Regions from separate parts of the Shewanella sedimentimangrovi genome, predicted to be linked through region 1. Evidence: predicted binding sites of a transcription regulator. Region 1 holds the regulator's gene; the other holds the start of a gene.

Region 1 (5,200 bases):
TCGCCAGAATGAGTCCGGTGACATGGGCCAGATGGTCATGAGCCAGATGTTTGACAGTCCCAAGTCGCTGGCCATCGCCGCCGGGGTGCTGTTTATCATGGGCATAGTGCCCGGCATGCCTCACCTGGCCTTCCTGACCTTTGCACTGCTGACCGCAGCAGCGGCCATTTGGGTCAACAAACGCAATGAACTGAACAAACAAAAGGCGTTGGAAAAGGCTTCTCAAGGCACGGTGGAAAAACTCGACCATGAACCCAAGGAGCTGGGCTGGGATGATGTGCGTCATGTTGACACTATCGGTCTGGAAGTGGGTTATCGCCTCATTCCCTTGGTGGACAAGGGGCAGGGCGGTGAACTGCTCGGTCGGATCAAGGGCGTACGCAAGAAGTTGTCCCAGGAGCTGGGCTTCCTGGTGCCGGCGGTTCATATTCGTGACAACCTGGACTTGTCACCCAATGCTTACCGGATTTCCCTGATGGGTGTGGTGGTCGGAGAGGCGGATGTACGCCATGACTGCGAGCTGGCCATCAACCCTGGTCAGGTATTCGGCAAGCTGGATGGTATTGAAACCCGCGATCCTGCCTTTGGTTTGGAAGCGGTCTGGATTGCGCCCGAGCTGAGGGAACACGCCCAGACCCTGGGATACACTGTGGTGGATGCCGCGACTGTGGTGGCAACCCACATCAGTCAGCTGCTGACCAATAATGCCGCCAAGCTGCTCGGTTACGAGGAAGTCCAGCAATTGATGGATATGCTGGCCAAGCGCTCACCCAAGTTGGTTGACGGCTTTATTCCGGATGTGATGTCCCTTGGCAATGTGGTCAAGGTGATGCAGAACCTGCTCAATGAAGGCGTATCGGTAAGGGATCTGCGCACTATAGTTCAAACCCTGCTGGAATACGGCACCAAGAGCAATGATACCGAGGTACTGACCGCGGCGGTGCGTATTGCCCTGAAGCGGATGATAGTGCAGGAAATCGCCGGCCCCGAGGCGGAAATCCCTGTCATAACATTGGCGCCAGAGTTGGAACAGATGTTGCATCAATCTATGCAGGCGACCGGGGGAGAGGGACCCAATATCGAACCCGGCCTGGCAGAGCGGATGCAGCAATCACTGGCTGATGCCGCCCAGAGACAGGAAATGGTGGGACAACCTGCCATTCTGCTGACCTCGGGGATGTTGCGCTCCACCCTGTCGAGATTCGTGAAATACACCATTCCAAACCTGAGGGTTATATCCTATCAGGAGGTGCCGGATGAGAAGCAAATCCGCATCGTGTCGGCGGTGGGCCAGTAGGGGATAAATAATGAAAATTAAACGTTTTTTTGCCAAAGATATGCGTGCGGCACTGGCTCAGGTAAAAGAGACTCTGGGTTCCGATGCGGTCATCATGTCCAATAAAAAGGTGACCGGCGGCATAGAAATTGTTGCAGCCGTAGACTACGACGATCCCAAGCCGGTTGCTGCCAAGCCCCAGTCTATTTCCCCTTTTGAAGAGGTGGCCGACGACAGAGTTTCTCTCGGCCTGTCCCCATCCGCTATCAAGACCAGCCGTCAAAAAGTTGCCGCGGCACCCGCCGATTCGCTGCAGGCTTTGCTGGAAAAACAACAAAGCCGTATGCAGCAGCTGAGCGGACAACAGGAAAGTGAGCTGGATATGCCTGCCTGGGCCCGCGGACTGGAAGCTCCTGCACCCAAATCGGCGCCCCAGCCTGCGACCTTTACACCGTCCCCCGATAAACAGCGCGCCCAGCAAAAGCCCAGCGCAGAGCTGGATGCCATGCGTGAGGAATTGAGTTCCCTGCGTAATTTGTTGACTCATCAAGTTGCCGCCCTGATGTCGGAGCAAAAGAAACGTAACAATCCGGTAGGGGCCATGCTGGAGAGCCGTTTGATTGACGCGGAGTTTTCCCCTGCCGTGGCAGCCAAGCTGGCAGCCCTGTCTGAGCATTATTCACCTGTCGAGCTGGTCAGGGCCTTGCCCCAGAGTCTGGCCAACATGTTGGACAATCAGGGCGATGACATAGTGCGTCGCGGTGGCGTGGTGGCTTTTGTCGGCCCAACCGGTGTCGGCAAGACCACTTCCATCGCCAAATTGGCGGCGCGATTCGCTGCACAACATGGCCCAGATCAAGTTGCGCTCATTACCACGGATCATTATCGCATTGGAGCCTTTGAGCAATTGGCAACTTATGGCAAAATAATGGGCTGTCCGGTAAAGCAAGCTCATGATCTCAATGAGTTGGAACAAATACTTTATCAGTTCAGGAATCGCAAGCTAGTATTGATAGATACGGCAGGAATGGGGCAAAGGGACATGCGTCTGGTGGAGCAACTGGACAACCTGACCGCTAATCGAGCCTTGCCGATCCGCAGTTATCTGGTATTGTCAGCGACATCACAACGTCGGGTGTTGCAGGATGCAGTGGAACACTTCAAAAGGATCCCCCTTTCCGGGGCTGTGTTGACCAAGCTGGATGAAGCCTGTTCTTTGGCAGGCGCCCTGAGTGTGCTGATCCAAAGCGGATTGCAGTTGAGTTATGTGACCGATGGTCAAAGGGTTCCTGAAGATATGCAAGTGGCTGATACCCTGGCGCTGGCCAAACAAGCGCTGGCAGCCATGAACGACAATGAACACAGACCCGTGAAAGAAAAGAAATGGGCAGAACAACCGACCTATGCATTTGAGTAAAGCTATGACCCGGGATCAAGCAAGCGGTTTACGTATGATGAATCAACCATATAACGAAAAAGTCAAAGTAATCGCCGTCAGCGGTGGCAAGGGCGGGGTCGGTAAGACCAGCGTTTCCATCAATACGGCGGTTGCGCTTGCCGAGAAGGGCAAGCGGGTGTTGGTACTGGATGCCGACCTGGGTCTGGCCAACGTGGATGTCATGTTGGGCCTGAGGGCCGAAAAAAACCTGTCCCATGTGCTGTCCGGCGAGGCGGAACTCGATGACATCATTCTCCGGGGCCCAAAGGGCATTGGTATTATCCCGGCGACATCGGGCGCCCAGGCCATGGTGGAGCTGACCCCAGCGCAGCACGCAGGTCTCATTCGCGCTTTCAGCGAAATGCGCACCCAGTTTGATGTGCTGATTGTGGATACCGCAGCCGGTATCTCCGACATGGTGCTGAGTTTTTCCCGCGCCGCCCAAGATGTGCTGGTGGTGGTGTGTGATGAACCCACGTCCATCACAGATGCTTATGCCCTGATTAAGATCCTCAGCCGTGAGCACGGAGTATTCAGATTCAAGATAGTGGCCAACATGGTCCGTAGCCTGCGTGAAGGTATGGAACTGTTTGCCAAGCTGAGTAAGGTCACCGACAGGTTCCTGGACGTGGCGCTGGAGCTGGTGGCGACTATCCCCTTCGATGAAAACCTGCGAAAGTCAGTGCGCAAGCAAAAGCTGATTGTCGAGGCTTATCCCAAATCACCGGCGGCCATTGCCTACCACGGTCTGGCGAACAAGGTCATGAGTTGGCCTATTCCGCAACAGCCGGGTGGTCACCTGGAGTTCTTTGTTGAACGTTTGGTGCAGCGTCCTGAGTACCAAGAGGATAGATCGAGTGAATAAAGCCGCGGCGTATACCGCTTTGGATAATAAAACATCCATCGTTGAACAGTACGCACCGCTGGTTAAAAGAATCGCGCACCACATGTTGGCCCGGTTGCCGGCTTCCGTACAGTTGGATGATTTGCTGCAGGCAGGCATGATAGGCCTGCTTGAGGCGTCGACTAAGTTTGACGGCAGCAAGGGTGCCAAGTTTGAAACATTTGCCGGGATAAGGATCCGCGGCGCCATGTTGGATGAAATCCGTCGTGGCGACTGGGTTCCCCGCTCGGTGCATCGCAATCAGCGGCGGGTCGCCCAGGTCATAGATGAGTTGGAGCAGGAACTCGGCCGTGATGCACGGGACACAGAAATCGCAGAAAGACTTGATATGACGCTGGATGAGTACCATCATATCTTGAGCGATGTTTCTGTAGGTAAAATCATAGGGATAGAAGATTTAGGCATCTCTCAGGACGTCTTGGTTCCAGAGGGTGAGCAGTCTGATGGCATCTTTGATTCTTTGGCCGACAGCCAATTTCATGGTGCTTTGGTCGAGGCCATCAAACAATTGCCAGAGAGAGATGCATTGGTATTATCGCTTTATTATGATGAAGCGCTGAACTTAAAAGAAATTGGTGCCATTCTTGATGTCAGTGAGTCCAGGGTGAGTCAAATACACAGCCAAGCTATGCTGCGACTCAAGGGCAAACTCAAGCATTGGACACACGTATAATTACTAATTGAGCATTTAGAGTGTCAGCTCACCGGAGGAAACCTTGGACAAGAATATGAAGATTCTCATTGTTGACGATTTTTCGACGATGAGGCGTATCATCAAGAACTTGTTGCGAGACCTGGGGTTCAACAATACCCAGGAGGCAGATGATGGCTCCACTGCGTTGCCCATGCTGCAAAAAGGCGATTTTGACTTTGTGGTCACGGATTGGAACATGCCCGGCATGCAGGGTATTGACCTGCTGAAGGCCATTCGTGCCGACGAAAACCTGAAGAATATCCCAGTGTTGATGGTAACTGCCGAAGCCAAGCGAGAGCAGATCATTGCCGCGGCACAGGCCGGGGTAAACGGCTATGTCGTTAAGCCATTTACCGCTGCCACCCTGAAAGAAAAGCTGGACAAGATATTCGAGCGCCTCAGTTAAGCAAGGACGGGCTATGCAGCTAAACACTTCAGGGCTCATCAGTCTCGAACAGGCGCAAATGCTTGTCGAACTCTTGTCCGCCGGTGAGCAGGATCAGGCCGATGCGCTGTTCCGTGATTTTGCCATGCCGTTGCAGCGTGAGTTGTTTGATGAAGTCGGAAAACTCACCCGCCAGCTTCACAGTGCCTTGATGGACTTTCAAGTTGATAACAGATTGTTGGAATTGGCCAATACCGAAATTCCGGATGCCAAGGAAAGACTCAATTACGTTATCGATATGACGGAACAGGCGGCCAATAAAACCATGGACGCCGTTGAAGAATGTCTGCCGCTGGCCGATGCATTGATAAACAATATTCAGACTGTGACTCCTGCATGGGACAGACTGATGCGCCGTGATATAGAGTTGAATGAATTCAAAGCGCTTTGTCACGATGTACAGCAGTTGATGGTCCGCAGCGAGAACGATTCAAACCGCCTGC
Region 2 (5,200 bases), 640 kb from region 1:
TGGCAGGCGCTTTCGCCAGTGCTGAAACAACGCAAACTGACCGACGCCGAATTGATCGAGCTGTATCAACAGCTATCTGCCGGACTCAGGGTGTCGACCCGCGGGTTGACACTGGCTAAAAAAAGCGAGAGCTCAGTGTATTGAGAGGCGGTTATGCCAAAGCGCCTTTTGCTAAGGTGAACTGCAGGAGTTATTTGCCGGACTTATTGCCGCGCCATCCTTCGCACAACAGGGGTTGTTCAATTTTCTGCTCAGCAGGAAGTAACCGAATGATCTTCCCATCACGGAAACAAATTTGTTCCCCTTCGATTTCCGTCATGCGTCCGCAGTTCTGGCAGCTGACGCTCTTGACCTTGCTCGGCGGTAATCTGCTATCGTTCACTTGCCTATTTCCATCAGTGGATATGTGGTGCAGGTCACATAATCGGTGTTATTTGTGATCTGCCACGCCCGAATAATGTCCAGTATACCGGAATTGCACCAGGAATAAATCATATTTCTCTTATTAGGTATATTGGTCGTAATAATTGTCCAGCGTGATGGATAATCCTGGGGGCATCACTATTGGAAATTGATATCGTGTTAACCGCAACGCCACAGGCATGGGTCAGCATAACCGTATTCTGGTGTAAATTACGACTGTAATTGGCCACACTTACCGATCTGTTTCCCGACTCTAATCCCTGCTGATGCATGGGGTGATGGTTCGAGCGACGTTTTTGGCGGCCCGGTATACCCTGCTGTGTTCGGCGTGATTGAATGGCAGTTCTTCGCTGTTCTGATCAAAGAAAGATTGCCGAAAAAATTCACCTTGTTTTCAAATAGGTAGCAAGGGCAGCCTATGGCGGGATACTTGTGCCTGATGGCTTGCCGGGTTTGCAGCTTGTCCGCCAGATACAACTACACCGGCGCCTGTGCTCCCGCTTCTTATTCTCCTGACTTGGCGTTTGGCTCACCGTAATGGCTTGTTTTGAATCCGACCACTTGCTCTTGGCTCAGGGTGAGCTGGAACAGTTTGTTGTATTCATTTTCGCTGATGGGGGCGATTTCCGGTCCACCCAGCTTTTCTATCAGTGGTCCAAGGGTGTTGGAGTGGCCGGCTACCACCCAGTTACCTTCCCCCTGGAGTATCTGGCTGGCGATATCGGCCAGGCTGGTCGCCAAGGGTTGTTGCAAAGGTATCACTCGTATTGGCAGTTTTCTGTCTTCGCTCAGAGGTGTCAGGGTTGCCTGGGTGCGGATAAATTGGGATGCAATCAGCCCTTCAAGCGGAATGCCGTGCAGATGCCTGACCAGATCCCGGGCGCGTCTTTGTCCCTGTTCCGAAAGCTGTGGGTCTTTATCGGCGGAAAGTTGTTTCTCGGCGTGGCGCAGCAGAAAAATCATTCTTTCCTGGGCCCGGAGCGGGCTGATCTGACACAGTGCCATGGCCAGGGTAATAAGAGGTATCCATTTCATTTTCAGGCTTATTCTTCCGCAAAGTCGTAAAGCCGAGGATAAACTTTTTGTTTGCTTATAGAAATGATTAAAGTAGGTTAAAAATTAGCCGATAATAAAGACAGGGCGTAAAGGGTCGAGTGGAGGCCAGCATGGAAATCCGTCAAGCCAATAAATCAGTCAACAATCAACGGGGTCAGCAGGGGCAGCATGGTGCTGCCGTATCTACTGTTGCCAGGGATAAAAGCCAGGTCGACGGCAATCATGGTGGCGCCGTGTCAGAGGTGGCCAGCAGCAAAAGTGCGGCCCAGGTCAGCAAACAGTTGATGAACTCCGCCATTCTGGCCGCCCAGCAGGAGGTGAATCTCAGTGCGGGCAACGAACCCATGGCGCTGCTGTACCGGGCTGCCATTGAGGCCATCAACGAGGAATTGGCCCCCACCCTGGGCGAAAATGCCCTGCAGAAAGTTGCAGAGGAAGGCATAGATACCTCTCCCGAGGGAACCGCCGGCCGCATTGTGGACTTTGCGACCCAGTTTTTCAGTGTCTATCAGGAACAGAACAGCTCGATGGCGTTTGATGATCAATTGTCAAACTTCATGGATATCATAGGTGGTGCCATAGATCAGGGCTTTAAAGAGGCGCGGGATATCCTCAGCGGCCTCAAGGTACTTGAGGGCGACATAGCCGCCGGTGTCGACATGACCTATGACCTGGTACAGCAGGGATTGCAGGCATTCCGTGACAGCTTCAACAAGGATGAAGCACCACAGACCTGATATATCCCTCAGTAAAAAGGGTTTTTATTCTTCCCTGACGGGCTTATGCTGGTGTTGACGTCCCGCGTCGCCGGGACATAAACATCCGCTTGGCTCTGGGGGGAATATGTGGGTTGAAGGCACAGTCATTTCACGCATAGATTGGACAGATACCTTATTTTCCTTGCGCATTCGCGCACCGCTTGCCCCCTTTATTGCCGGGCAATTTATTAAACTCAGCCGCATCCTGGACGATAAGCGTATCGCCAGGGCCTATTCACTGGTTAATCCTCCCGGCAGCGATTTCCTGGAAATTTTGGCCGTGACTGTGGAAGAAGGCCAGCTGTCCCCCAGGTTGCAGGAGCTGAATCCCGGCGACAGGATAGAAGTCACAGCCACCGCCGCCGGTTTCATGACCCTCAACGAACTGCCCAAAGACATAGGTAAACACCTGTGGATGTTAGCCACGGGCACGGCGATCGGCCCCTTTGTTTCCATGTTGGCCACCGCCGAGCCCTGGGACAGATTCGAACGTCTGGTGCTGGTTTATGGTGTGCGCCACCGGGGCGATTTGGCCTACCTTGATGAGCTCAAGGCCCTGCAAGCCAAATATCCGGATAAGTTCTCCCTGATCCTCTCCGTCACCCGCGAAGCCGTTGACGGCGCCTTGCAGTGCCGTATTCCCGAGGCCCTGGCCAGCGGTGAACTGGAGCGATTGGCCGCTCTGGCACTCTCGCCGACCGATAGCCAGGTCATGATTTGCGGTAATCCCGACATGCTTGCCTCGGCTCAGCAGCTGCTGCTCGAGCGCGGGCTGACCAAGAATTTACGCCGGGCCCCCGGCAATATCACAGTGGAAAAATATTGGTAACAGTTAGCAAGGAAATGCCATGAAACTGCTTTGTTCTGATGCTTCACCCTATGCCCGCATGGTCAAAATCGTCATCCGCCATCTGGCCCTTGATGTGGAAGAGATCATCACCAACCCTTTTGACAATGGCCCCGAATTGATCGATGCCAACCCCCTGGGTCAGGTGCCCTGTTTGTTTCTCAATGATGGCTCAGCCCTGTATGACAGCGAGGTGATTTGCCGTTATCTGGATGCCAACTACGGCCAGGGAAAACTGTTTGGCAGCGACTGGCAGGCGCAGTGCCAGTTTTCCCTGTTAAAGGGGCTCATCGACAGCTCGGTTAAGCTCAGACAGGAGCAGATGCGTGAGGATGAAGGGGTACGCTCCCCCTTCTGGACCGCCCGCTTTGAGCAGGCCCTGCTGCGGGGCATGAAGGAGCTGGAGCGCCTGGGCTTGGGCGCCGGTGCCGAGATCAATGCCCGGACCATAGCCCTGGTGTGTTTACTCGATTATCTGGATTTCCGTCATCCCAACCTGGATTGGCGCAAGGTGGCACCTGCTGTGGCCCTGTGGTTTGGCGAGGTGCGCAACCAGAACATTTTCGAGCTGACCAAGCCCAAGTAAGACCGTCCTCCATCAAGGCCGTGGCTGGCGCTGCGGCCTGTTTTTCAGTTGTGCAATCCCTTTTTGTTCGCCGACTCCAAGCCAATATTCTGTTACAAGCTCACCAAAGTCGCAGGCTGTAATTTGTGACAGAACTCTGTACGCTAAAGCCTCGCAGGAGGAAACTAAAATGATAATAAGCAAGCGACGGATTTTATTTGGAATTGTTTTCGGGCTCGGCATGATATCGGCGGCACAGGCTATGGACAGGATCACAGGCCAGGGTTTTGCCAGCCGCTCCGAGGTGTACGCTGTCAATGGCATGGCGGCCACCAGTCAGCCCCTGGCCACCCAGGTGGCTCTGGATGTGCTCAAGCAGGGCGGCAATGCGGTTGATGCGGCGATTGCTGCCAACGCTATGTTGGGATTGGTGGAACCCACGGGTTCGGGTATAGGTGGGGATCTGTTTGCCATAGTCTGGAGCGCCAAAGACAAAAAACTCTATGGCCTCAACGGCTCAGGTCGCAGCCCCAAGTCTCTGACCCTGCAGATGTTGAAAGACAAGGGCGTGGATTACCTGCCACCCTATGGACCCTTGCCGGTATCTGTGCCCGGTGCGGTCGATGGCTGGTTCGAACTGCACGACAAATTTGGCAAGTTGCCCATGCAGGCCATTCTGGCACCGGCCATAAGCTATGGCCGCGAAGGTTTTCCCGTCTCCGAACTCATCGCCTACTACCTCAAGGGCAGCGTCAGCCGTCTGGGGCAATTCCCCGGTTTCCGGGAAACCTACATGCCAAGTGGCAGAATGCCGGGAGTGGGCGAAATCATGCGCAACCCGGCGCTGGCCAACACCTATGAAAAAATTGCCAAGGGTGGCCGGGATGCCTTTTACAAGGGGGATATCGCCAGAACCATTGCTGCTTACATCAAAGAGCAGGGTGGCTATCTGAGTTATGAGGATCTTGCCGGCCACAGCAGTGAGTGGGTAGAGCCTGTCTCGGCCAATTATAGGGGCTATGACGTCTGGGAACTGCCACCCAACGGTCAGGGCATAGCGGCGTTGCAAATTCTCAAAACACTGGAGCCATTCGATCTCAAGGCCATGGGCCGTGACAGCGCCGAATTTGTGCATCACTTTGTTGAGGCCAAGAAGCTGGCCTTTGCCGACAGAGCCAAATTCTATGCCGACATGGCCTTTGCCAAGGTACCTGTGGACGGGCTTATTTCGGCGGACTACAACCGCCAGCGGGCCGGGCTTATCGATCCTCAACGTGCCGCCAAATCGGTGGAGCCGGGCAATCCCAACCTGCAACATGGCGATACTGTGTACCTGACCACCGCCGATGGTGAGGGCAACATGGTGTCGCTTATCCAGAGCAATTTTCGTGGTATGGGCTCGGGTATGACTCCACCTGGTCTGGGTTTTGTGCTGCAGGACCGGGGGCAGTTGTTCGACCTGACGCCGGGCCGTGCCAACAGCTACGCCCCCGGCAAGCGACCATTTCATACCATTATTCCGGCCTTTGTCACCAAGGATGGCAAACCCTG

The links. Region 1 encodes FliA, which starts transcription of late flagellar genes. Its sites were predicted from a motif close to CTAAAGNTNNNNNNNNNNNNGCCGATA; they were not measured.
Region 2: JYB85_RS15055 (DUF5610 domain-containing protein) is a predicted target of FliA. The motif match lies at 1,526-1,552, and genes of this name have one in related genera.

The regions. Positions count from the first base shown of each region.
Region 1 is NZ_CP071502.1:2,758,563-2,763,762, reverse strand. Features, by position in the region: gene flhA (flagellar biosynthesis protein FlhA) at 1-1,297, shown strand, start outside; gene flhF (flagellar biosynthesis protein FlhF) at 1,308-2,693, shown strand; gene JYB85_RS12020 (MinD/ParA family protein) at 2,698-3,579, shown strand; gene JYB85_RS12015 (RNA polymerase sigma factor FliA) at 3,572-4,291, shown strand; gene cheY (chemotaxis response regulator CheY) at 4,335-4,718, shown strand; gene JYB85_RS12005 (protein phosphatase CheZ) at 4,732-5,200, shown strand, end outside.
Region 2 is NZ_CP071502.1:3,398,866-3,404,065, reverse strand. Features, by position in the region: gene JYB85_RS15065 (hypothetical protein) at 1-144, shown strand, start outside; partial or broken gene JYB85_RS18995 (FMN-binding glutamate synthase family protein) at 701-900, opposite strand; gene JYB85_RS15060 (SixA phosphatase family protein) at 928-1,458, opposite strand; gene JYB85_RS15055 (DUF5610 domain-containing protein) at 1,590-2,216, shown strand; gene JYB85_RS15050 (ferredoxin--NADP reductase) at 2,323-3,066, shown strand; gene JYB85_RS15045 (glutathione S-transferase) at 3,086-3,670, shown strand; gene ggt (gamma-glutamyltransferase) at 3,840-5,200, shown strand, end outside.